Linked DNA regions of Gluconacetobacter diazotrophicus PA1 5. The protein of the gene in region 1 interacts with the protein of each later gene in a pairwise test. Links are inferred from orthologs where the notes say so. Each region holds a gene or a part of one and is shown on either strand. Other genes may lie near its edges. The genes, in order: mrdA and GDI_RS06555.

Evidence for each region.
Region 2: the proteins of mrdA (region 1) and GDI_RS06555 interact in binary tests that used the Escherichia coli proteins (3 or more experiments, as listed by UniProt). The link is inferred for Gluconacetobacter diazotrophicus PA1 5 from one-to-one orthologs.

The regions. Positions count from the first base shown.
Region 1 is NC_010125.1:2,398,106-2,409,202, reverse strand. The notes cover bases 5,405-8,270. They hold mrdA (penicillin-binding protein 2), read left to right. Parts: upstream 5,405-5,818; coding sequence 5,819-7,723; downstream 7,724-8,270. Other genes in these bases: rodA (rod shape-determining protein RodA), read left to right, coding at 7,763-8,270; GDI_RS11155 (hypothetical protein), read left to right, coding at 5,405-5,763. Outside these bases: GDI_RS11180 (chloramphenicol phosphotransferase CPT family protein), read left to right, coding at 1-377; GDI_RS11175 (2-isopropylmalate synthase), read left to right, coding at 681-2,255; GDI_RS11170 (hypothetical protein), read right to left, coding at 2,447-2,734; GDI_RS11165 (rod shape-determining protein), read left to right, coding at 3,098-4,144; rod shape-determining protein MreC, read left to right, coding at 4,282-5,187; more of GDI_RS11155, read left to right, coding at 5,200-5,404; more of rodA, read left to right, coding at 8,271-8,917; glyS (glycine--tRNA ligase subunit beta), read right to left, coding at 9,329-11,097. UniProt on the Escherichia coli protein: Catalyzes cross-linking of the peptidoglycan cell wall. Responsible for the determination of the rod shape of the cell. Is probably required for lateral peptidoglycan synthesis and maintenance of the correct diameter during lateral and centripetal growth.
Region 2 is NC_010125.1:1,379,891-1,391,413, forward strand. The notes cover bases 4,699-7,990. They hold GDI_RS06555 (penicillin-binding protein 1A), read left to right. Parts: upstream 4,699-5,075; coding sequence 5,076-7,790; downstream 7,791-7,990. Other genes in these bases: GDI_RS06550 (aldo/keto reductase), read left to right, coding at 4,699-4,969. Outside these bases: GDI_RS20225 (hypothetical protein), read left to right, coding at 79-258; GDI_RS06530 (helix-turn-helix transcriptional regulator), read right to left, coding at 501-1,316; rdgB (RdgB/HAM1 family non-canonical purine NTP pyrophosphatase), read right to left, coding at 1,414-2,031; rph (ribonuclease PH), read right to left, coding at 2,028-2,774; heat-inducible transcriptional repressor HrcA, read left to right, coding at 2,941-4,008; more of GDI_RS06550, read left to right, coding at 4,082-4,698; GDI_RS06565 (energy transducer TonB), read left to right, coding at 9,571-10,230; GDI_RS06570 (MotA/TolQ/ExbB proton channel family protein), read left to right, coding at 10,322-11,389; GDI_RS06575 (ExbD/TolR family protein), read left to right, coding at 11,392-11,523. UniProt on the Escherichia coli protein: Cell wall formation. Synthesis of cross-linked peptidoglycan from the lipid intermediates.

The DNA.
Region 1 (11,097 bases):
CCCGGGACGGGCATCCCTCGATCGCCATTCGCGGCGGGGCGGTGATGGCACGGGCGATGCGCGGTATGCGCCATGCCGTGGCCGCCATGGCGGGGCAGGGGAACGACCTGATCGTGGACGACGTGATGCTGGATGCGGCCGACGCGCGCGACTATCGGGCGCTGCTGGCGGGCTGCGTCGTGCATCTGGTCGGGCTGTTTGCGCCGCTGGCGATTTTGGAAGCGCGGGAGCGCGCGCGGGGTGATCGGCGGATCGGCCTGGCGCGCTGGCAGTATGATCGGGTGCATCGCGGCATGGCGTACGACCTGGAACTGGACACGGTTCGCATGACGCCCGGACAGTCGGCGCACAGTATCCGCGACGCGTTCGGCCTGTAATCCGCCGGATACGGATGGACGGGCCTTTTCTGTTGCAATCGGCGGATCGGCCTGTATGGTGCCGGCCATGGATTCCGCAACGATCATGACGGCAGGCTTGTCGGGCGCAGTGGCGCCGGCCCTGTCGCGTGCCTGCGGCCGGGACGCCCTTCTCCTCAGCCTTCGACTTATCTGCCCCTGAGCGTTCAGGGCCGGCAGGACGCCGGTACGCCCAGGGGAAGTTGCGGGAGCCATCCCGCATGCAAGGCAGGAACGCCCGCACGGCGTTCAAAGGCGAACATCCGGATCAATCCGAGGTAATTCATGACTATCGACCATCCGTCCTTCGGCCGCATCGACAATGATCGTGTCATCATTTTCGACACGACCCTGCGTGACGGCGAACAATCGCCCGGCTTCTCGATGAACCTGGCCGAAAAGCTCCGCATGGCCGAGGCGCTGGCGGAACTGGGCGTCGATGTGATCGAGGCGGGATTCCCCGTGGCGTCGAAGGGCGATTTCGACAGCGTGCACCAGATAGCCTCGCACATTCGTGCCCCCGTGATCTGCGCCCTGGCCCGCAGCGGCGGGCGGAACGACATCGCCAGCGCCGGCGAGGCCATTCGCCCGGCCGCGCGGGGACGCATCCACAACTTCATCTCCACCTCGCCGCTGCACATGAAATACAAGCTGCGGATGGAGCCCGAGACGGTGCTGGAGCTGATCACCGCCGGCAACCAGGCGGCGCGGCAGTTCACCGACGACGTGGAATGGTCGGCCGAGGACGGGTCGCGCACCGACCCGGATTTCCTGTGCCGGTGCGTCGAGGCCGCGATCAAGGCCGGCGCCACCACGATCAACATCCCCGATACCGTCGGCTATGCGACGCCCGAGGACATGGCCCGCATCTTCGCCGACCTGCTGGCCCGCGTGCCGGGAGCGGATACCGTGATCTTCTCGGCCCATAACCACAACGACCTGGGGCTGGGGGTGGCCAACACCATCGCCTCGCTGTCCGCCGGCGCCCGGCAGATCGAATGCACGATCAACGGCATCGGCGAGCGCGCGGGCAACGCGGCGCTGGAAGAGATCGTCATGGCGCTGCGCACCCGCCAGGACGTGCTGCCGTACAGCACCGGCATCAAGACGCAGAACCTGCTGCGGACGTCGCGGATGCTGGCGACGATCACCGGGTTCGACGTCCAGCCCAACAAGGCGATCGTCGGCCGCAACGCCTTCGCGCATGAAAGCGGCATCCACCAGGACGGCGTGCTGAAGAATGCCGCGACCTACGAGATCATGACGCCCGAGAGCGTGGGCTGGACCCGGTCGTCGCTGGTCCTGGGCAAGCATTCCGGCCGCGCCGCCTTTCGCGACAAGCTGAAGGCCATGGGATACGGCGAGATGGACGAGGCGCATCTGAATGATGCGTTCGCGCGGTTCAAGGACCTGGCCGACCGCAAGAAGGTCGTCTACGACGAGGACCTGGTCGCCCTGGTCGATGACGAGGCCCGCGACCATGCCCGCATCCGCTTCGTCTCGCTGGATATCGAGGCCGGGTCTCGCCGTCCGGCGCGCGCCGACCTGGCGCTGGAGGTCGACGGCGAGGCGCGCAGCGCCACCGTGACTGGCCAGGGGCCCGTCGATGCGGCGTTCAACGCGGTCCGCGAGATCTTCCCGCACGAGGCGACGCTGCAGCTCTATTCGGTCGGCGCGGTGACCGAGGGCAGCGACGCGCAGGCGCGCACCACCGTGCGGCTGGAGGAAGATGGCAAGCTGGTGGACGGCCAGGGCGCGGACAGCGACACGCTGGTGTCGGCCGTGCGGGCCTACGTTCATGCGCTGAACAAGCTGCTGGTCAAGCGTACCCGCGCCGAACCCGAAGCCATGACGGCCTGACCGGCACCGGACGGCCGGTATCATGACGGGCGGGGCATCCTTCGGGTGCCCCGCTTTTTTTCGTCGGTCCGTCCTCAATAACCGTTGTATAACCGCCCGGACAAGGCTCATTTAGTACTGCCTCTCTTTTATACATGATTACGCTCAGTTATGTACCATCTCTCGATAATCCTGTCTGTAGTAGCCGCGTGTCAGTAGCCGCGCCGGGGCGGGGGCGGCGTGGTCGCGGCCCCCGTCGCGGCGCCCACGGCACCGCCGGTCAGCGCGCCGATGGCCGCGCCGCCGCCGCCGCCGGCCAGGCCGCCGATGGCCGCCCCGCCGCCCGCGCCGATCAGGGCGCCGGTGCCGGCGCGCGCGCCGGGGTCATAGGGATTGCCGCACCCCGCGAGGGCCAGCAGTCCCGCCCCTGCCAGGGCGCTTCGAACGAGGGTTCGATGGCGGGTCTGCGTGGAGGTGGGGGCATGCATGCGGATCTTCATGATCGTCTTCCTTGTCACCGTCTGGCCGCCATTCTCGGTGCGGCTGATGGATGCGGAAGGGCGGTTCGGTGGCGAAAAAAAGGCATGCCGCCGCGCCGCCGCGCCACGCCGCAGATATGGGAAGCGGCCGGGCATTCCGGCAGGGGATGGAAAAGTTTTCATGCCAGCGGGAAGCGGGATCGGCGGGGCGGCATGGAAATGCACGATTTAATGTCCGTGGCCCTTGCCCGTCTCTTCCAGCCCCGGTAAGCCCACGGCCTGATCCTGTGGGCTTGTGTGCGAGGCGACGTGTGGCTGTCGGCACGTCGCGCAACCCCGGCCGGGATGATCTGCCATAGTCGTGCTTGTTGTCGGGAGTTCTGGATGTTTGCTCGTCTGCTGGGTCTCTTGTCGGCCGACATGGCCATCGACCTCGGCACGGCCAATACCCTTGTCTATGTCAAGGGGCGTGGCGTCGTCCTGAATGAACCCTCGGTGGTCGCCATCGCCGAGGTACGCGGCAAGAAGATGGTGCTGGCGGTGGGCGAGGAAGCCAAGCAGATGGTCGGGCGCACGCCCGGCAACATCACCGCCATCCGCCCCCTGCGCGATGGCGTCATCGCCGATTTCGAGGTCGCGGAGGAAATGATCAAGCATTTCATCCGCAAGGTGCATAACCGGCGGATGTTCGCCAGCCCGCTGATCATCGTCTGCGTGCCCTCCGGCTCGACCGCCGTCGAGCGCCGGGCGATCCAGGAAAGCGCCGAGAGCGCGGGCGCGCGCAAGGTCTTCCTGATCGAGGAGCCGATGGCGGCGGCGATCGGCGCCGGCCTGCCGGTCACCGAGCCGTCGGGCAGCATGATCGTCGATATCGGCGGCGGTACGACCGAGGTCGCGGTGATTTCGCTGGGCGGTATCGTCTATGCGCGCTCGGCCCGGGTCGGCGGCGACAAGATGGACGAGGCCATCATCTCGTATATCCGGCGTAACCATAACCTGCTGATCGGTGAAAGCTCGGCCGAGCGGATCAAGATCGAACTGGGATCGGCCCTGCCGCCCGACGACCTGGAAGATTACGGCGGCTGGCGCGAGGTCAAGGGACGCGACCTGATCAACGGCGTCCCGCGCGAGGTCGTGGTGTCGCAGGCGCAGATCGCCGAGAGCCTGGCCGAGCCGGTCAGCCAGATCGTGGACGCGGTGACCACCGCGCTGGAAAACACGCCCCCAGAACTGGCCGCCGACATCGTGGACAAGGGAATCGTGCTGACCGGCGGCGGCGCGCTGCTCTATCGGCTGGACGAGGTACTGCGCCGCGCGACCGGCCTGCCGGTGACGGTGGGCGAGGACGCATTGTCCTGCGTGGCGCTGGGGACTGGACGCGCCCTCGAAGAAATGAAACGTTTGAAGAATGTCCTGACCAGCATGTACTGACGGCAGGCGAAAACAGGCGGTTCGGCCAGGCGGTGGCCGGCCCGCGCAGGGACAGGCAAGGGGGCCGGGGCGATGAACGTCCGGCGGGGCGGCTGTAGAAACGGACAGGGACACCTGCGAATCGCGGGGGTGTCGTCATGATTCCGTTGTCCATCCCCCTCCGCCAGGCGCTGGACCGGCTGGTCCTGCCGCTGCTGATCGTCGCGGCGGTCGGCATCATGCTGCTGGGCCAGGCCGACCGGGGCCTGACCGAACGCGTGCGCATGAGCGTGGCCGACATTCTGGCTCCGGCTTATGGATTGATCGTCTGGCCCCAGGAAAAGTTTCACGGTCTGTTCGGCCGCATGCGCGACATGGGCCGGATGGAGGCCGAAAATCAGCGCCTGCGCCTGGAAAACGCCAATCTGCGCCATTGGTACGACGTTGCCGCCGCCCTGGCGGATGAAAACGCGGCGCTGAAGGCCAACCTGCACTGGATGCCCGATCCCGCGCCCTCGTTTGTCACCGGGCGCGTGGTCCGCGATACCAGCGGGCTGTATGCGCGTAGCGTACTGGTGGCCGCCAATGTCGATGCCGGTATTCACAAGGACGAAATCGTGCTGGACGCGTCGGGTCTGGTCGGCCGCGTGACCGAGGTCGGCGCGCGCTCGGTGCGGGTGCTGCTGGTAACGGATGCGTCCAGCCGGATTCCGGTGACGCTGGAAGTCAGCCATGGGGCCGCTATAATGGCGGGGGACAATTCGGGCACGCCGCGCCTGATCTACTATCCCCAGGATACCCCCCCGATCGAGGGAGAACGCGTCGTCACCAATGGCGAGATTGATTCACTGCCCCCGGGGCTGCCCGTCGGGCGGGTTCACTACCCGCGCGCCGGCCAGCCGGTCATCGTTCCGGCCGCGTCGCTGGAGCATCTCGACATTGTCCGCGTCTTCGATTACGGGCGGTCCGCCGTGGTCGCGCCGGATGCCCCGGGGCGGGTTCCCCTGCTGCGGCCCGGCAGTATCCTTTCGGTTCCCTTCCAATCCCCACTTGGTCGTGGATGAGAGTGTGCATGGATGACGCCCGACCAGTCACCTGCGCTTCAGCCGGGCATCCAGCCCCGTGCCAGCCTGTGGCGCCGGCTGGACGTGCTGTCGCGGCGCGGCCTGCCCGGCGCGCTGACGGGCCTGGCCATCCTGCTGCTGTCCGCGCCGTTCAACCTGCCGGGGCAGGCGGAGCTGCTGCCGGGGGTGGTGCTGTCCTCGGTCTTCTTCTGGACCATCTTCCGCCCGGCCTCGATGTCCTCGCCGCTGGTGTTCCTGCTGGGGCTGCTGGTCGATCTGCTGGGATTCGGGCCGCCGGGCGTGATGCTGCTGGTGCTGCTGATCGTCCACGGCGTGGGGATGTCGGCGCGGTACGGATTCGCGCGCATCCACGGGCTGCTGCTGTGGCTGGTGTTCGGCGGCGTGTCGCTGGGGGGGACGGTCCTGCAATGGACGCTGGTGTCCGCGCTGTCGCTGCGGGTGATGCCGGTCGGCGCGTTCGTCTTCCAGTGGACGCTGGGCCTGGGGGTGTTCCCGGTGCTGTATGCCGTCTTCGCCGCCATGGCGCGCACGATCGCCAATCCCGGCCGCGCCTGACGTCCCCCTTGCGCGCGACTCATGACGTATTCTCTGTCCTGACGCGGATGGGTGGATGATCCGGCGCAGGAAAACCGCCACCCGCCTGATGTCGCGGCCCGATACCGGGAATCCGTCGCGCGGGGTCTTCACCCGGCGCGCGCTGGTGGTGCTGGGGGCGCAGATGGCGGCGCTGGGCGCGCTGGGGCACCGGCTGTACGGACTCCAGGTGCTCGACGGCGACCATTACGCCAAGCTGGCGGAAAACAACCGCGTCAATCGCAGCCTGATCGCCCCGCCGCGCGGCCGGGTGGTCGACCGGTTCGGCATTGCCGTGGCGTCGAACAAGGTCAACTGGCGCGCGCTGCTGCTGCCCGAGGACACCAGCGACATCTCCGGCACGCTGGACCGGTTTTCCGCCCTGGTGCCCATCGAGGCCCGCGATCGCGCGCGTATCGAGCGCGAGATGCGGCACAAGCGGCGCTTCATCCCGATCATGCTGCACGACTTCCTGTCGTGGGACGACATGGCGCGGATCGAACTGAATGCGCCCTCGCTGCCCGGCGTGCTGATCGATGTCGGGACCACCCGCAACTATCCGTTCGGGCCGCTGATGGCCCATGTCGTGGGCTATGTCGCGCCGCCGGGCGAAAAGGACGTGACGGCCGACGCGACGATGGCCCTGCCGGGAATGCGCATCGGCCGGTCGGGAATCGAGCAGACGCAGGATACCTTGCTGCGCGGCCAGGTGGGCGCGGTGGAGATCGAGGTCAACGCCGTCGGCCGCGTCATGGCCGAACTGTCGCGCGATGATGGGCAGGCCGGCGACGAAATCACCCTGACCATCGATTCGGGCCTGCAGCAGGCGGTGCTGGGGCGCATCGCCGACCAGTCGGCCAGCGCCGTGGTGATGGATTGCCGCAATGGCGAGGTGCTGGCCATGGTCAGCAACCCGTCCTTCGACCCCTCGCTGTTCGACAGCGGCGTCAGCCAGGCGCAATGGGTCGAATGGACCAACAACCAGGGCACGCCGCTGATCAACAAGGCGGTCGCGGGCGTCTATCCCCCCGGCTCGACCTTCAAGCCCGCCGTGGCCATGGCGGCCCTGCAGGCCGGCACGCTGTCGCCGACCGACCGGATCTTCTGTCCCGGCTACCTGGATGTGGGCGGCACGCGCTTCCATTGCTGGTCGCGTTACGGCCACGGATCGCTGACGCTGAAGGACGGGCTGAAATTCTCCTGCGACGTGTTCTTCTACGAAGCCGCGCGGCGGACCGGCATGGACGCCATCGCCGCGGCGTCGCACGCGTTCGGCCTGGGCACGCACCTGGATATCGAACTGCCGCACACCCGCCAGGGATTGATCCCGACCCCGGACTGGCGGCGGGCGCACGGCCAGCACTGGAATGGCGGCGATACGATCGTCAGCGGCATCGGGCAGGGATTCGTGCAGGTCACGCCGCTCCAACTCGCCACCTATGCATCGCGGATCGCCAGCGGGCGGGCGGTGCAGCCGCATCTGGTCCGCGCGGTCGCGGGCAAGCTGGCGGAGGGCACGGACCCCACGCACTGGCCGGCGCTGGGCATGCCCGATCCGTTCCTGGGGCAGTTGCGCGCCGGCATGTTCGCCGTGATCAACGAGGAACACGGCACCGCGCCCAAGGCGCGCCTGGATATTCCAGGCGTCCAGATGGCCGGCAAGACCGGGTCCGCGCAGGTGCGTCGCGTGTCGCGCGCCCTGCGCGAAAGCGGGCATTTCGATTCCTCCGCCCTGCCGTGGGAATATCGCCCGCATGCCCTGTTCATCTGCTATGCGCCCTATGACGCGCCGCGCTATGCGGTTTCGGTGGTGGTGGAACACGGCAATGCGGGCGCCGCGGTTGCGGCGCCGCTGGCCCGCGATATCATGACCGATGCGCTGACCCGCGACCCGGCGAACCGCAAGGAACCGCCGGGCCAGGTGGTGGCCGACATCGAATAGTCGCCGGTGGGCTGCGTTACCCCTGCCGGAGAGGGACACATGAATTTCCAGAAGCGCCTCCTGCGCGCCGAACCCAATTTCCGCATCCTGGCCAAGCTGTGGCAGGTCAACTGGCTGTACGTGCTGCTGATCTGCGTGCTGGCGGGGGTGGGGTACGGCGCGCTCTATTCCGCGGCGGGCGGGTCGTCCCGTCCGTTCGCCGGTCCGCAGACCATCCGCTTCGCCTTCGGCATGGTGATGATGATCTGCGTCGCGCTGACCAGCCCGCGCGTTCTGGTCCGCCTGGCCTGGCCGCTCTACGGGCTATCGCTGCTGCTGCTGGTCGCGGTGCTGCGGATGGGCCATGTCGGCAAGGGGGCGGAACGCTGGCTGATCATCGGCGGGATGCAGGTCCAGCCCTCGGAACTGGCCAAGATCGCACTGGTGCTGGTGCTGGCGACGTGGTTCCACCGCATCAGCTACCGCAGGATGGTCAATCCGCTCTACCTGCTGCCGCCCGCGCTGATGGTGCTGCTGCCGGTGGGGCTGGTGCTGAAGGAGCCCAACCTGGGCACCGCCGTCATCATCGGCGTGGTGGGGGCCACGATCTTCTTCGCCGCCGGGATGCGGCTGTGGCAGATCGTACTGCTACTGGCACCGCTGCCGTTGCTGGGCAAGTTCGCCTACGCCCACCTGCATGACTACCAGAAGGCGCGGATCACCACCTTCCTGCACCCCGAAAGCGACCCGCTGGGCGCGGGCTATAACATCATCCAGTCGAAGATCGCGCTGGGGTCGGGCGGGATGTGGGGGCAGGGCTACCTGCATGGCACGCAGGGGCAACTGAACTTCCTGCCGGAAAAGCAGACCGACTTCATCTTCACCATGATCGCCGAGGAATGGGGCTATGTCGGCGGGATCGTGGTCATCGGGCTGCTGATGCTGATGGTGCTGGGCGGGATGCTGATCGCCCTGCGCAGCCGCAACCAGTTCGGGCGCCTGCTGGGGCTGGGGATCGCGACCAATTTCTTCCTCTATTGCGCGGTCAACCTGTCGATGGTGATGGGGACGATTCCGGTCGGCGGCGTGCCGCTGCCGCTGATTTCGTACGGCGGTTCGGCCATGCTGACGGTGATGTTCGGGTTCGGGCTGCTGCTGTCGGCCTGGGTGCACCGCAATTCCACGTTCGGCGAGACCGCGTCGGACCCGTCATGACCGGCCTGCGACCGGTCGATCCCGCCACCGCACGGGCCTATCGGCTCAGCCTGTATCGCGCGGGCGGACAGTCGGTCCGCACCGGCCGCCGGCCGGTCCCTGATGACGACGCCGGGGCATGGTGGCGACGGGGAGATATCCTCGTCATAAGCGCCAGCAATCCCGGCGGCGGCCGCCGGCCGGACGGCTGGAACCACCGGACGATGCGCCATATGGCCGCGTCCCTGCCGGGCGTCACCCTGCACGCACGGGGAAGGACGGCTGGGCCGCTGGTCCGAACCGCTGTTCGCCGTCGCACCGCCGCTGGCGCGCGGGCAGGTAGTCGCCCGGCGCTTCCGCCAGAACGCCATCCTGCTGGTGCGGAACGGCCGCCCCGCGCAGCTACTGTTCCTGGCGCGAGGTCCTTACCCCTCAGATCTGGCTGAAATCCGCGATCAGCACCGTCATGCGGCGCAGTTCCGCCAGCAGCCGCAGCCGGTTGGCCCGCAGATCGGCCCGGTCGGCATTGACCGTCACGGCGTCGAAGAATCGGTCCAGCACAGGGCGCAGCCGGGCCGCGTCGCGCATCGCGTCCTCGAACCGTTCCGCCGCGATCGTAGTTTCCACGGCGGGGATGACGTCCAGCAGGGCGTTGGCCAGCTCCCGTTCCTCAGGCTGCTCGTACAGCGTCGGGTCCGGTGCGCCGTCATGCGGTCCGTCCTTGCGGTCTTCGATTCGCAGGATGTTCGCCGCCCGCCTGGTCGCCGCCAGCAGGTTCTGCCCGTCATCGGTGGCCAGCATCGCCGCCAGCGCGTCGGTGCGGGCCAGCAGGCGCGTGATGTCGCTATCCTCGTTGCCGCTGGAAATCGCGGCCAGGATGTCGTGCCGTGCCCCCTCGGCCCGCAACTGGACCCGCAGCCGCTCCGCCACGAATCCCGGCAGCAGGGCCAGGTCCGGCGCGTCGCGCAGCGTCTCGGGCAGGGCCTCGGCCGCCAGCACGAACAGCTTCACCAGGTCCAGGCGCAGCGCGTTCTCGCGGATGATGCGGATCACGCCCAGGGCGGCGCGGCGTAGCGCGTAGGGGTCGCCCGAACCGCCGGGCTTTTCGCCCGCCGCGAAGAAGGCGGCCAGGCTGTCGATCTTGTCGGCCAGCGCCACCGCGATCGACACCGGCGCGGCGGGCACGCCGTCATTCTGGCCGCGCGGCATGTAATGTTCGGCAATGGCGGTGGCGACCGGATCGGCCTCGCCGTCATGCCGGGCGTAGTACGCGCCCATCACTCCCTGCAGTTCGGGGAATTCGCCCACCATGCCGGTGGTCAGGTCCGCCTTGGCCAGCAGGGCCGCGCGTTCGGCCTGGGCCGGGTCCGCCCCCACCATCGGCGCCAGCAGCCCCGCCAGTCGCACGATGCGCTGCACGCGCGCGCCCTGGCTGCCCAGGGCGGCGTGGAAGGTGATGGCGTCCAGCGCGCCCACCCGGCTGGCCAGGGTGCGGGCGCGGTCCAGGTCCCAGAAATGGCGTGCATCGGCGAAGCGGGCGCGCAGCACGCGCTCGTTGCCCGCGATGGTCAGCGCGCCGCCATCCTCCGGCAGCAGGTTGGCCACGAAGGCGAAGCGCGGCGCCGCCGATCCGTCATCGTTGATCAGCGCGAAATAGCGCTGGTTGACGCGCATCGATACCTGCATGACCTCGCGCGGAAGGTCCATGAAGGTCTCGTCGATGCGCCCCAGGAAGGGAACCGGCCATTCCGTCAGGCCCGCGACCTCGTCCACCAGGCCGGGGTCGGGGACGATTCGCAGCCCTTCCTCGGCCGCCAACCGGGTCGTGCCCTCTTCGATCAGCGCGCGCCGTTCCGCCGCATCGACCAGCACCTGCCGCGCGCGCAGCCCGTCGCGCCACGCGGCGGCGTCGGTCACGGCGAAGGCCCCCGGCGCGGTGAAACGGTGGCCCTCGGTCAGGCGATCGGCGCGCAGGCCGTGGCCGTCATCCTCGCCGTCCGCCAGCGAAAACGCGACGGTCTCGCCATCCAGCAGGCACAGGATACGGCGCAGCGGCCGCACCCAGGTGAAACCGCTGCCTTCACCCCAGCGCATGGATTTGGGCCAGGGAAAGCGGCGCAGCAGCGGGGGCAGGGCCTCGGCGATTCGCGTCGCGGCCTCGACCGGGGGCACGGTGCGGTTCAGCACCCAGAATCCGTCCT
Region 2 (11,523 bases), 1.0 Mb from region 1 along the record:
GTCGCGGGGTGGCGATCAGGGTACCACCATGCCTGTGCGACGCGGAAGGCCTCGCTTTCGGCATCCAGGATGGCGTCTGTGTCCCCCAGCGTGTACGCGATCCCGCTGCGGGGCATGATCCAGGGCGTGACGCCGTCGAATCCCAGCCCACGCGGCGTGGGAAAGGCCGATGTCAATGTCACGGTGCGCCCCGTCATGACATCATCCTCGCGGCTGCCCGGCACGTCCATGCCGCCCGAACGGGTCGTCGTGCGGTAAGCGAGTGTCCTGACGCCGTCCCAGCGATCGCCGCCCGACGCGGCCTTCATCTGCCGCAGGATGCCGATGGCGGGGTCGCTGGTGTCCAACGGGTCCGACGCGATCGCGATCGGCGTTGAAAACGCGACGGACAGCAGGATGGCGGCAGGAAGGGAATATCGGATCATGGGGCGCAGATAACGCGATCCGCGGGCAGGCGTCTTGAACAGGACAAACATTCCACCGGCCCGCGTGCGCGACGGTCAGAACATTCGGTCCCCGCGCAATCTACCGGGCGATTGTCCCGTCGACGCCTTGACCAGACGGGTCATATGGCTCTGGTCACTGAAACCGGCCAGGTCGGCGACATCCGCCAGGCCGGACTCGCCGTCGTGCAGAAGGGACAAGGCCACTCCGACGCGCAGCCGGCGCATGTAGCGGCCGATGCTACAGCCGAATATGGTGCGAAAGGCGCGCGCCAGATGAATGGGATGCACGTTCGCCAGGGCGGCGAGTTCCCGCATCGAGGTCTGGCGGCCCGGATGGGCGTGAAGATAATCCCTGACGGCCAGAAGCCATTTCGCGCCGCGCGCGTCGGCCTGAACCGATAGACAGGCGTGATCCAGTATGTCGGATACGATGCTTTCCGTTTCGCATGCGTCCTTTGTGGACTTGTCGCGGATGGCACGGGCAAGCCGCATGCCCAGTCCGACAATGCCCGGATCATGGCGATCCATGGCGTCGCTGAACAATCCTGTTCCCTGCCGGTAATGATCGAGCGCGTGTGCGGCGATTTCGATAGTCAGGATCCGTGTGGGAGATGGTGCGTGCCGGTCGGCGTGATGCTCGCCCGGCGGGTGAACGATCAGCATGCCGGGGGTCGCCGTGCGGGCGCGCTGCCCGAAAACTTCCTGATAGCCGCCACTCAGGACAAGACACAGGCTGGCCAGTTCGTGATCGTGCCGGGCGATCCGCAGCGAGGGGGCATAAAGACTGTCTGAGACGACGAAATCCGACAGGACCACCTGCCGGCGTCGTGCGTCGTGCAGGTTGCCTGCACCGCGTGATGTGCTGCCCATCGGATGTCCTTCAATGAGGCTCGGCGTGCCGTATCGAACCGGGTGCGGTCGCGCGTGCCGGCGGGACGATCCCGCCGGGGGTACGGTGGATGCGTATTCAGTCCCCGGGCAGGCAGGCGTCACGGAACAGGGCGAAGGCCCGGGCGCGGTGGCTGATGGTGTTTTTCTCGGCCTCGGGCATTTCGGCGAAGGTCCGGTCGCGGCCCTCGGGGGTGAAGACCGGGTCGTAGCCGTGGCCGTGGGTGCCCCGCGGCGGCCAGGTGATCCGGCCGTCGATCCGGCCCTCGAAGCTGCGGATCGTGCCGTCGGGCCAGGCCAGGCACAGCACCGAGACGAACCAGGCCGACCGGTCGGGATCGTCGCCGATGCCCTCGTGGATACGGGCCATGGCGCCCGGAAAATCCTTCTCCGGTCCGGCCCAGCGGGCGGAATAGATCCCGGGCGCGCCGCCCAGGGCCGCGACGCACAGGCCGGAATCATCCGCCAGCGCCGGCAGGCCGCTGGCCTGCGCCGCGGCATGGGCCTTCAGGGCCGCATTGCCGACGAAGGTCTCGGCGGTTTCCTCGGGTTCGGGCAGGCCGAGCTGGCCGGCCGAGAGGACGGTGATGCCGTATCCGTCCAGCAGGGCGGAAAATTCCACCAGCTTTCCCGCATTGTGGCTGGCCAGGACCAGCCGGTCGCCGCGCGCCAGGCGGCGTGTCGCCTGCCCGCTCACGGTGCGGTCCGCGCGGTCAGGGCGGCGTCCACGGCCTGGCGCTGGGCGATGAAAAGCTGCGCGGTGCCGGTTCGCGCCAGACGCAGCAGCGTGTCGAACTGGTCCTGCGCGAACGGGGCGTGTTCGGCGGTCGCCTGGATTTCGACGATGCCGCCGGTTTCGGTCAGCACGAAGTTGGCGTCGGCGGCGGCGGCGCTGTCCTCGTCATAATCCAGGTCCAGCACCGCGCCGGCCCCGGTCAGGCCGCAGGATACGGCGGCGACCTGCGCCGTCAGCGGCAGGCGGGCCAGCACGCGGTTGCGCACCAGGGTTTCCAGCGCCAGGCGCAATGCGACCCAGGCGCCGGTGATCGACGCGCAGCGGGTACCGCCATCGGCGTTCAGCACGTCGCAATCGACGGTGATCGACATCTCGCCCAGCGCCTCCAGATCGACGACGGCACGCAGCGAGCGGCCGATCAGGCGCTGGATTTCCTGGGTGCGGCCCGACTGCTTGCCCTTCGCGGCCTCGCGGCCGCCACGGGTATGGGTGGCGCGGGGCAGCATGCCGTATTCGGCCGTCACCCAGCCCTTGCCCTGGCCGCGCAGGAACGGCGGCACCCGGCTTTCGACGGTGGCGGCGCACAGCACCTCGGTCCCGCCCATGCGGATCAGGGCCGAACCCTCGGCATGGTGGGCGAAGCCCGGTTCGATGGAAATGGCGCGCAGCGCATCAGGTGCGCGGCCCGAGGGGCGGGTGGTCATGAAGGCGGTACTCCGATCGGCAGGCCGAGGGGCCGGGCATAGCCCGAGCGGGGAACGGATTTCCAGTCCCGTGCTTGTCATGGCCCGCTTCCGGTTCCAGATTTAGGCTGGTCGTTTTTTCGGGCTGGCGTTTCCTGGCCGGTCGAACAGGGAGGAACCAAGGCCGATGGACCCCGCCACGCTGTCCCCCCGTCCTGCCCTGCCGCCCGGGCTGGACGCAAGATCCGCGGCGATCCTGCGTGAAATCGTCGAACAGTACGTGGAAACCGGCGAACCGGTCGGCTCGCGCACGCTCTCGCGCCGCCTGCCGCTGTCGCTGTCCCCGGCCACGATCCGCAACGTCATGGCGGACCTGACCGAGGCCGGACTGCTGTTTTCGCCCCACGCCTCGGCCGGCCGCCTGCCCACCGAAAAGGGCGTGCGGCTGTTCGTCGACGGCCTGCTGCAGTTCGGCAGCCTGACCGAGGACGAGCGCGAGACGATCACCCGCTCGCTGGAAATGCGCGGCCGGTCGCTGCAGGACATGCTGTCCGAGGCCTCGTCTATGCTCTCGGGCCTGTCCTCGGCGGCGGGTCTGGTCCTGGCGCCCAAGAGCGACGGTGCGGTGAAGCATATCGAATTCGTGGCCCTAGGGCCGCGCCGCGCGCTGGTCATCCTGGTGGGGGCGGACGGGCAGGTGGAAAACCGGGTGATCGAAACCCCGATCGGCCTGCCGCCCTCGGCTCTGGTCGAGGCGGGGAACTACCTGAATGCCCACCTGACCGGTCGCACGCTGGAGGGCCTGCGCGAGCATGTCAGCGCCAACATGGCCGCCAATCGCAATGAACTGCATCATCTGACGGCCGAAGTGGTGGCCAGCGGCCTGGCGACGTGGAGCGAGCTGGATCGCGGCGGCACGCTGTTCGTGCGCGGCCAGGCGCGGCTGCTGGCCGACGTGACGGAGATCGAGCGCCTGTCCACCATCCAGATGCTGTTCGAACGGCTAGAAACGCAGGAAACGATGCTGCGCCTGCTGGACCTGGCGCAGGAATCCGAGGGGGTGCGGATCTTCATCGGGGCCGAAAGCGGCGTGTTCGGCCTGTCGGGCATGTCGGCGGTGGTGGCCCCGGCGCGGACCGACAGCAACCGCATCGTGGGTGCGATCGGCGTGATCGGGCCGACGCGCATCAATTATGGCCGCATTATCCCGGTGGTGGATTACACCGCGCGGGTTATCGGCCGGATGCTGGGGTGACTGCCTCGCCAGTGCCATATTGTTTCGTTCTTTTTTGAAGAAAGAAGAAATCTTCTTCATGCAGGAGGCCCGAATGTCCCACCCAGACGCCCGCCAGGCGGGACTCTTCTCCATCGGCGGTGACATCCCGGTCGCCCGGATGGGTTTCGGCGCCATGCGCATCACCGGGCGCGGCATCTGGGGCGACCCGCCGGACCGCGATCGTTCCCTGGCCACCCTGCGGCGCGCGGCGGCGTGCGGCGTCACGCTGATCGACACCGCCGACAGCTACGGCTCTTGTGTCAGCGAGGACCTGATCCGCGCCGCGCTGCATCCCTATGATGGGCTGACGATCGCGACCAAGGGCGGCCACACGCGGCATGGTCCCGATATCTGGCGCCCGGTCGGCAACCCCAATTACCTGCGCCAGTGTGTGCTGATGAGCATGCGCCGCCTGGGCGTGGCGCGGATCGACCTGTGGCAGTTGCATCGCGTGGGGCCCGACTGCCCGCCCGAGGCGCAGTTCGAGGTGATCGCCGCGATGCGCCAGGAAGGGCTGATCCGCCATGTCGGCCTGTCCGAGGTCTCGGTGGACATGATCGAACGCGCGGCGCGCTTCTTCCCGGTCGCCACGGTGCAGAACCGCTACAACCTGGTGAACCGCGCGTCCGAGGACGTGCTGGAATACTGCATCGCGCACGGGATCGGCTTCATTCCCTGGGCGCCGCTGGCGGCGGGCGGGCTGACGCAGGGCCATACCGCGCTGGCCCGGACGGCGGCCGACCTGCAAGCCACGCCGGGGCAGGTGGCGCTGGCCTGGCTGCTGCGCCGCGCTCCGGTCATGCTGCCGATCCCCGGCACCGGCAGCCCCGACCATGTGGATGAAAACACCGCCGCCGCCGGGCTGGTGCTGGACGACGCCACGTTCGCGCAACTGGACAGGGAAGGGCGCGAGGAATGGCACCGGCTGTCGGGTTCCTGAGCGCGGGACGAGACGCGGGCGCGCGACAATGCTAGGACACCGCCTATCGTGATGGACCCTCTTGTGCTGGACATTGCTCCCTTGGACCTCGCCTGTTGGACCCCGGATGATTTTTCCTAACGGATCGGACCGCGACGGCCGGATGCTCGTCACCTCGCGCGTGGGCGGGAACGGCCCGTCGGACGGCGGGGCGCCCCCGGGCCGTACCGGCGGCTTCGGCCTGACCGGTCCGGGGGGCGGCCCGCGCCGGCCGCGCTTTCGCCTGGTGCGTCGCATCGCCGGGGGCGGGATGGCGCTGCTGATACTGGCGACGGCCGCCGGCGGCCTGGTCGCATGGACGAAATACGAACAACTGGTGTCCGACCTGCCGACGGTGGACGGCCTGCGGACCTACCAGCCCCCGGTCATGAGCCGGCTTTATTCCGGCGACGACCGCGTGATGGCCGAACTGGCGGCGGAACGGCGCGTCTTCGTGCCCTACAGCGCCATTCCCGACCGGGTGAAGAACGCCATCATCGCGGCCGAGGACCAGAAATTCTATACCCATGGCGGCGTCGATCCGTTCGCGATCATCCGCGCGGGCCTGACCGACCTGACCATGCAGAAGGGCCATCGGCCGCTGGGCGCCTCGACGATCACCCAGCAGGTGGCGCGCATCATGCTGCTGGGCACCAACGCCGTGTCGCTGCAACGCAAGGCCAAGGAGGCCCTGCTGGCAATCCGGATCGAGCAGACCCTGCCGAAGGACAGGATCCTCGAAATCTACCTGAACGAGATCTATCTGGGCGCGGGTGCCTATGGCGTCGCCGCCGCCGCGCAGACCTATTTCAACAAGCCGCTGGACCAGCTGGACAATGCCGAGGCCGCGTTCCTCGGCGCGCTGCCCAAATCGCCGACCAACTACAACCCCTATCGCTTTCCCGAGGCGGCGCGCGGGCGGCGCGACTGGGTGCTGCAGCGCATGGCCGAACTGGGCGCCATCACCGAGGACGAGGCCCGCATGGCGCAGGCCGAGCCGCTGGTGCCGCAGGCCTTCGTCCGCCCCGGCCCGGTCCCCGGGTCCGAATGGTTCGCCGAGGACGTGCGGCGCGCGCTGATCGAACGCTACGGGCTGGACACCACCATGCAGGGCGGCCTGCTGGTCCATACCAGCCTCGACCCCCATCTGCAGCAGATCGCGACCGGCGCGGTGCGTGACGGGCTGATGGCCTATGACCACGACCATGGCGGCTGGCGCGGGCCGGTCGGCCATCTGGACGGCGTTACGGCCGCCGCGAGCGTGCCCGACGCATGGCAGCCCGCGCTGGCGGCGGTGGCGAAGCCCGCCGGCATGCTGGAATCCTGGCGCCTGGGCGTGGTCCTGTCCCCCACGACGGGCGAGGTCGGATGGCTGGAAGGGCCGGCCTCGCACGGCGTGCCGCACACCGGACGGCTGCTGGCGCGTGACATGGCGTGGATGCGGCGCTGGCGCCTGCCGCGCGCGGGCGACCTGGTCATGATCGAACCCCAGGCCACGGGCGGCGGCGCCGCGCTGCGGCAGATCCCCCGCGTCGAAGGTGCGCTGGTCACGATGGACGTGCGCACCGGCCGCGTGCTGGCCATGGTCGGCGGCTGGTCGTTCGCCCAGTCGCAGTTCAACCGCGCGACCCAGGCGTTCCGCCAGCCCGGATCGTCCTTCAAGCCGTTCGTCTACCTGACGGCGATGGAACAGGGGATTTCGCCGTCGCAGAAATTCGACGATTCGCCGGTGTCCTACGGAACCTGGCACCCGAACAATTACGAAAAGGATTTCTGGGGCCCCACCACGCTGCATGACGCGCTGCGGGAATCGCGCAACCTGGTGACGATCCGCCTGGCGGCCCATATCGGCATGAAGTCGGTGGCGGCCATGGCCGCCAACCTGCATCTGGTCGATGCCATGCCGCATGTCCTGCCCGCCGCCCTGGGCGCGGTGGAAACCACCGTGCTGCGCGAGGCCGGGGCCTATGCCACCATAGCCTCCGGCGGCCGTCTGGTCACGCCCAGCCTGATCGACGACGTGCAGGATCGCGACGGCCACGTGCTGTGGCGGCCCACGGGCATGGATCTGCAGGCCGCGCCCGCCGCCCCGCCTGCCCAGGCGCCCACCGCTTCCGCCTCCCTTCCGGCGCTTCCCACCGTGCCGGCCGACGGGCCCGCGATCATCGATACCCGGCCGCAGGTCGTCTCGCCCGCCAGCGCGTTCCAGATCACCACGATGATGCGCGATGTGATCCTGCGCGGCACCGGCGTGCAGGCGGGGGCGGGCATCGACCGTCCCATCGTGGGCAAGACCGGCACCAGCCAGAACTTCAACGATGCCTGGTTCGCGGGCTTCTCGCCTGAAATCGTGACGGTCGTGTGGGTCGGCTTCGATACGCCGGCGACCCTGGGCAAGGCCGAAACGGGTGCCGCCATCGCCGGACCGATATGGAACCGGGTGATGAAGGCGGTGCTGGCCGACCGGCCGAAGCTGGATTTCCCGGTGCCCGAGGGGATCACGCTGGCACGCTACGACACCGGCATGGGCATGGCGGTGGACGCGTTCAAGCCGGACCAGGTGCCGGGTATCAGTTCCGACCTGTTCGCCAATGCGACGGGCGCGCTGACCGCCGCCGATACCGGGGCCGAGACCATGCCCGACTCCGAAAGCGACATGGCGGCCTCTCCCTCGGTCGGCACGCCCGAAGGCGGCGCGCCCGGCGTGGGTTCCGGCACCGGTCCCGCGCCGCAGGCGGGGCCGTCCGGACCCCCCGCGGCGCCTGCCGGCGGGGGTGACATCGGCATGGGCGGCCTGTATTGACGCCGTGCGCCCGCTGCGGCGGGCCCCCTTTTCCTGACGGAGACCTGTTTCATGTCTGCCGAGACCGATTCCCTCAACGAACAGATCAAGCAGTCGGTGGCGCTGCTGAGGAGGCATCTTTGACTGGGATGTCGCACTTGGCCGTCTCGCGGAACTGAACAACCGGGCGGAGGATCCGGATCTGTGGAACGATCCCGACACCGCCCAGAAACTGATGCGCGAGCGCACCCTGCTGGCCGGGCAGGTCGAGGGCGTGCAGCGCCTGGAAGCCGACGTCCGCGACACGCTGGACCTGGTCGAACTGGCCGAAATGGAGGGCGATGACGCTGTCCTGAAGGACGCGGTGCAGATGCTGCGCGCCCTGGCCGAGGAGGCCAAGCGCCGCGAGACCGAAAGCCTGCTGTCCGGCGAGGCCGACAGCAACGACTGCTATCTGGAAGTCAATGCCGGCGCCGGCGGGACCGAAGCCCAGGACTGGGCCGAAATGCTGCTGCGCATGTACACCCGCTGGGCCGAGCAGCACGGTTACAAGGTCGCGCTGATGGAAAGTTCGGAAGGCGAGCAGGCGGGGCTGAAATCGGCGACGATCCAGGTCACCGGCCCCAACGCCTATGGCTGGCTGAAGACCGAGGCCGGAGTGCATCGCCTGGTGCGCATTTCGCCCTTCGACGCGGCGGCGCGGCGACAGACCTCGTTCGCCTCGGTCTGGGTCTATCCGGTGGTGGATGATTCGATCGAGATCGAGATCAACGAAGCCGACCTGAAGGTCGATACGTTCCGTGCCTCGGGTGCCGGCGGCCAGCACGTCAACAAGACGGAATCGGCCATCCGCATCACTCATATCCCCACCGGGATCATCGTCGCCTGCCAGACCGACCGTTCGCAGCATCGCAACCGCGCCACGGCGATGACGATGCTGAAGGCGCGGATGTACGAGCAGGAACTGCAGCGGCGCGAGGCCGCGGCGGCGCAGACCGAGGCGGCGAAGACCGATATCGGCTGGGGACACCAGATCCGTTCCTACGTCCTGGCGCCCTATCAGCTGGTCAAGGACCTGCGTACGAGTGTCGAGCGCGGCAATCCCGACGCCGTGCTGGACGGCGACCTGGACGACTTCATGGCCGCGGCCCTGGCCGCCCGGGTGGGCGCCACCCGGTCGGAGGCGAGCGCTTCCGCCCAGTAACGGTGCCGCAGCAATGCCGCGAGGTCGCGCCGGATCGGGGCGGGGATGGCGGAGCCATCCCCGCCTTTTTTATGGCACGTCCGCACGCGCATCCCGGGCGGATTCGAACCGGACGGTGCCGCGCACGTTACACGAGATTGCGCTCCCGGTGCCCGTGGGTCGGGCCGGCACCGTTTTCGTATCGCCCCTGCACAGACAGGCGGCACGGCGCGAAAAATGGCAGAATTGATGGCCCGTGCTTAAAAATCGCCGGTTTTTGGCCATTTATGACAGGCGGTTAATATGGCCAATTTTTAGGCCAGTGATGACAAAATGCTCGTTTCGGATTGAGTAAATATCTTGCTTGACATGAGGGGGGGGCAATAGCCCAATTCAATGGCTTGGCGGCATTTCGATGGCTGTCCGGCCAGGTCGGAACGCAGGGGATCGTTGGGTCTCCGATGCTGTTTTCGTGTGTCCTGAATGCCTCAGCGGTCCGCGCCGCGATGCATGGTCCCGGTCTTCCGGGACGGGAGCCGAAGCTGCCTCAGTGGTGCTGATTTGTCGTGGGTTTGAGTGCCGAAACCGGCGCGGACGAGAGGTTAAGGAGGTTTCGACATGAACTACGCGGAACAACAACGCAGTCCGATGAAGCATATCGTCGGGATTACTGTCGTTGTTCTCCTGCACGTGGTTCTGATCTGGGCGTTGATGAACGGCCTCGGGGCGAAGATCGTCCAGGAGTTGCACCCGCCCATCCAGACCAAGATTATCACCGAGCCCAAGCCGCCGCCGCCGCCCCCGCCGCCGCCGCCGCCGCCGGTGATGACGCAGCCGCCGCCGCCGTACATTCCGCCGCCGAAGATCCAGATCCAGCCGCCGCCGCAGCAGGTGATCCGCCAGGTGACGCACACGCCGCCGCCCAAGCCGATGCCGCCCGCGGCCAGCGTGGCGCCGCCCGCGCCAAACGCGCCGGTCGGTCCGCCGGTTCCGGATCATCTGGCGGGCGCGCGCCCGGTGAACAACGTCAAGCTCGAATATCCCGAGGAGGCGCTCGAGGAAAATCGCGAGGGACGCGTGACCGTGCTGTGCGACGTGGAAGCGACCGGCGAGACGACCAACTGTGCCGTCACCAGCGTGCAGGGCGGGCAGGAATTCGCCCAGGCCGCGCTGGATTACGTCCGCCGCGCCAGGTATCAGCCTGCGGTCAAGAATGGTGTTCCCATCAAGGAATTCCACCATCCGTATACGATTACCTTCAGGCTCAGCAACGACTGAAGGTTACCGAAGTTGCCGGAGCCGGCCGGGTGAACCCGACGGCTCCGGGGTTCCGGAAAACGGGCCATCTACCACAAAGGATTTGGAGTACATGACCAGACTGCACCGTGTTCCTGTCGTTGCCGCGTCGGCCCTGGCGGCCGTTCTGAGCGTCTCGTCGCCCGTCATTGCGGTCGCGCAGGATGCACAGTCCGCCGCTCCGGCCGCCGCTCCTGCTCCTGACGCGTCCGCTCCCGCCGCCCCCGCTCCGGGTGCGCCGGCTGCCGCCGCTCCGGCCGCGCCCGACGCTTCGGCTCCGGCTGCCCCGGCCGCCGGCGCTCCCGCCCCGGATGCCTCGGCTCCGGCCGCGACCCCCGCTCCGGACGCGTCCGCGCCGGCCGCGCCCGCGGTGACCCCGCCGGCCGAAGACGCCGCCGCGGCCAAGCCCGCCGGCAACCCGTACGGCCTCGATGCCCTGTGGCGGAACGGCGACATCATCGCGCGCGGCGTTCTGCTGATCATGGTCGCCATGTCGCTGGGCACGTGGTACATCATGGTCACGAAGTTCTTCGAACAGGCCCGCATGTTCTCGGCCGCCAAGGAGGCTTCGAGCGTGTTCTGGACGAAGTCCTCGATCCAGGAAGGCGCCGCGGCGCTGAAGCCGACCTCGCCGTTCCGCTACATCGCCGATACCGGCATCGTCGCGGCCGAGCATCATGAGGGCACGATGCAGGAATCGATCGACCTGCATAGCTGGACGTCCATGTCCATCCAGCGCGCGGTCGATACCATCCAGTCGCGCCTGCAGGGCGGCCTGGCCTTCCTGGGCACCGTCGGTTCCACCTCGCCGTTCGTCGGTCTGTTCGGCACCGTCTGGGGTATCTATCACGCCCTGACCGCCATCGGCATCGCCGGCCAGGCGTCGATCGACAAGGTTGCCGGCCCGGTCGGTGAATCGCTGATCATGACCGCCATCGGTCTGGGCACCGCCGTTCCGGCCGTGCTGGGCTACAACCTGCTGGTTCGCCGCAACAAGGGCGCGATGGACAAGGTCCGCAACTTCGCCGCCGACCTGCAGTCGATCCTGCTGGGTGGCTTCCGTCACGGCGTGACGCCGGACATCGTGGTGCGCCCCGATGACTCGCCGACCACCACGACGACCTCCAACCGGGTTGCCTGAACATGGCGATGCAAGTCGGAGGCGGCGGCGATGAAGACGAGGTGGTGTCCGCCATCAACACCACTCCGCTTGTCGACGTCATGCTGGTGCTGCTGATCATCTTCCTGATCACCATCCCGGTCGCAACGCATACC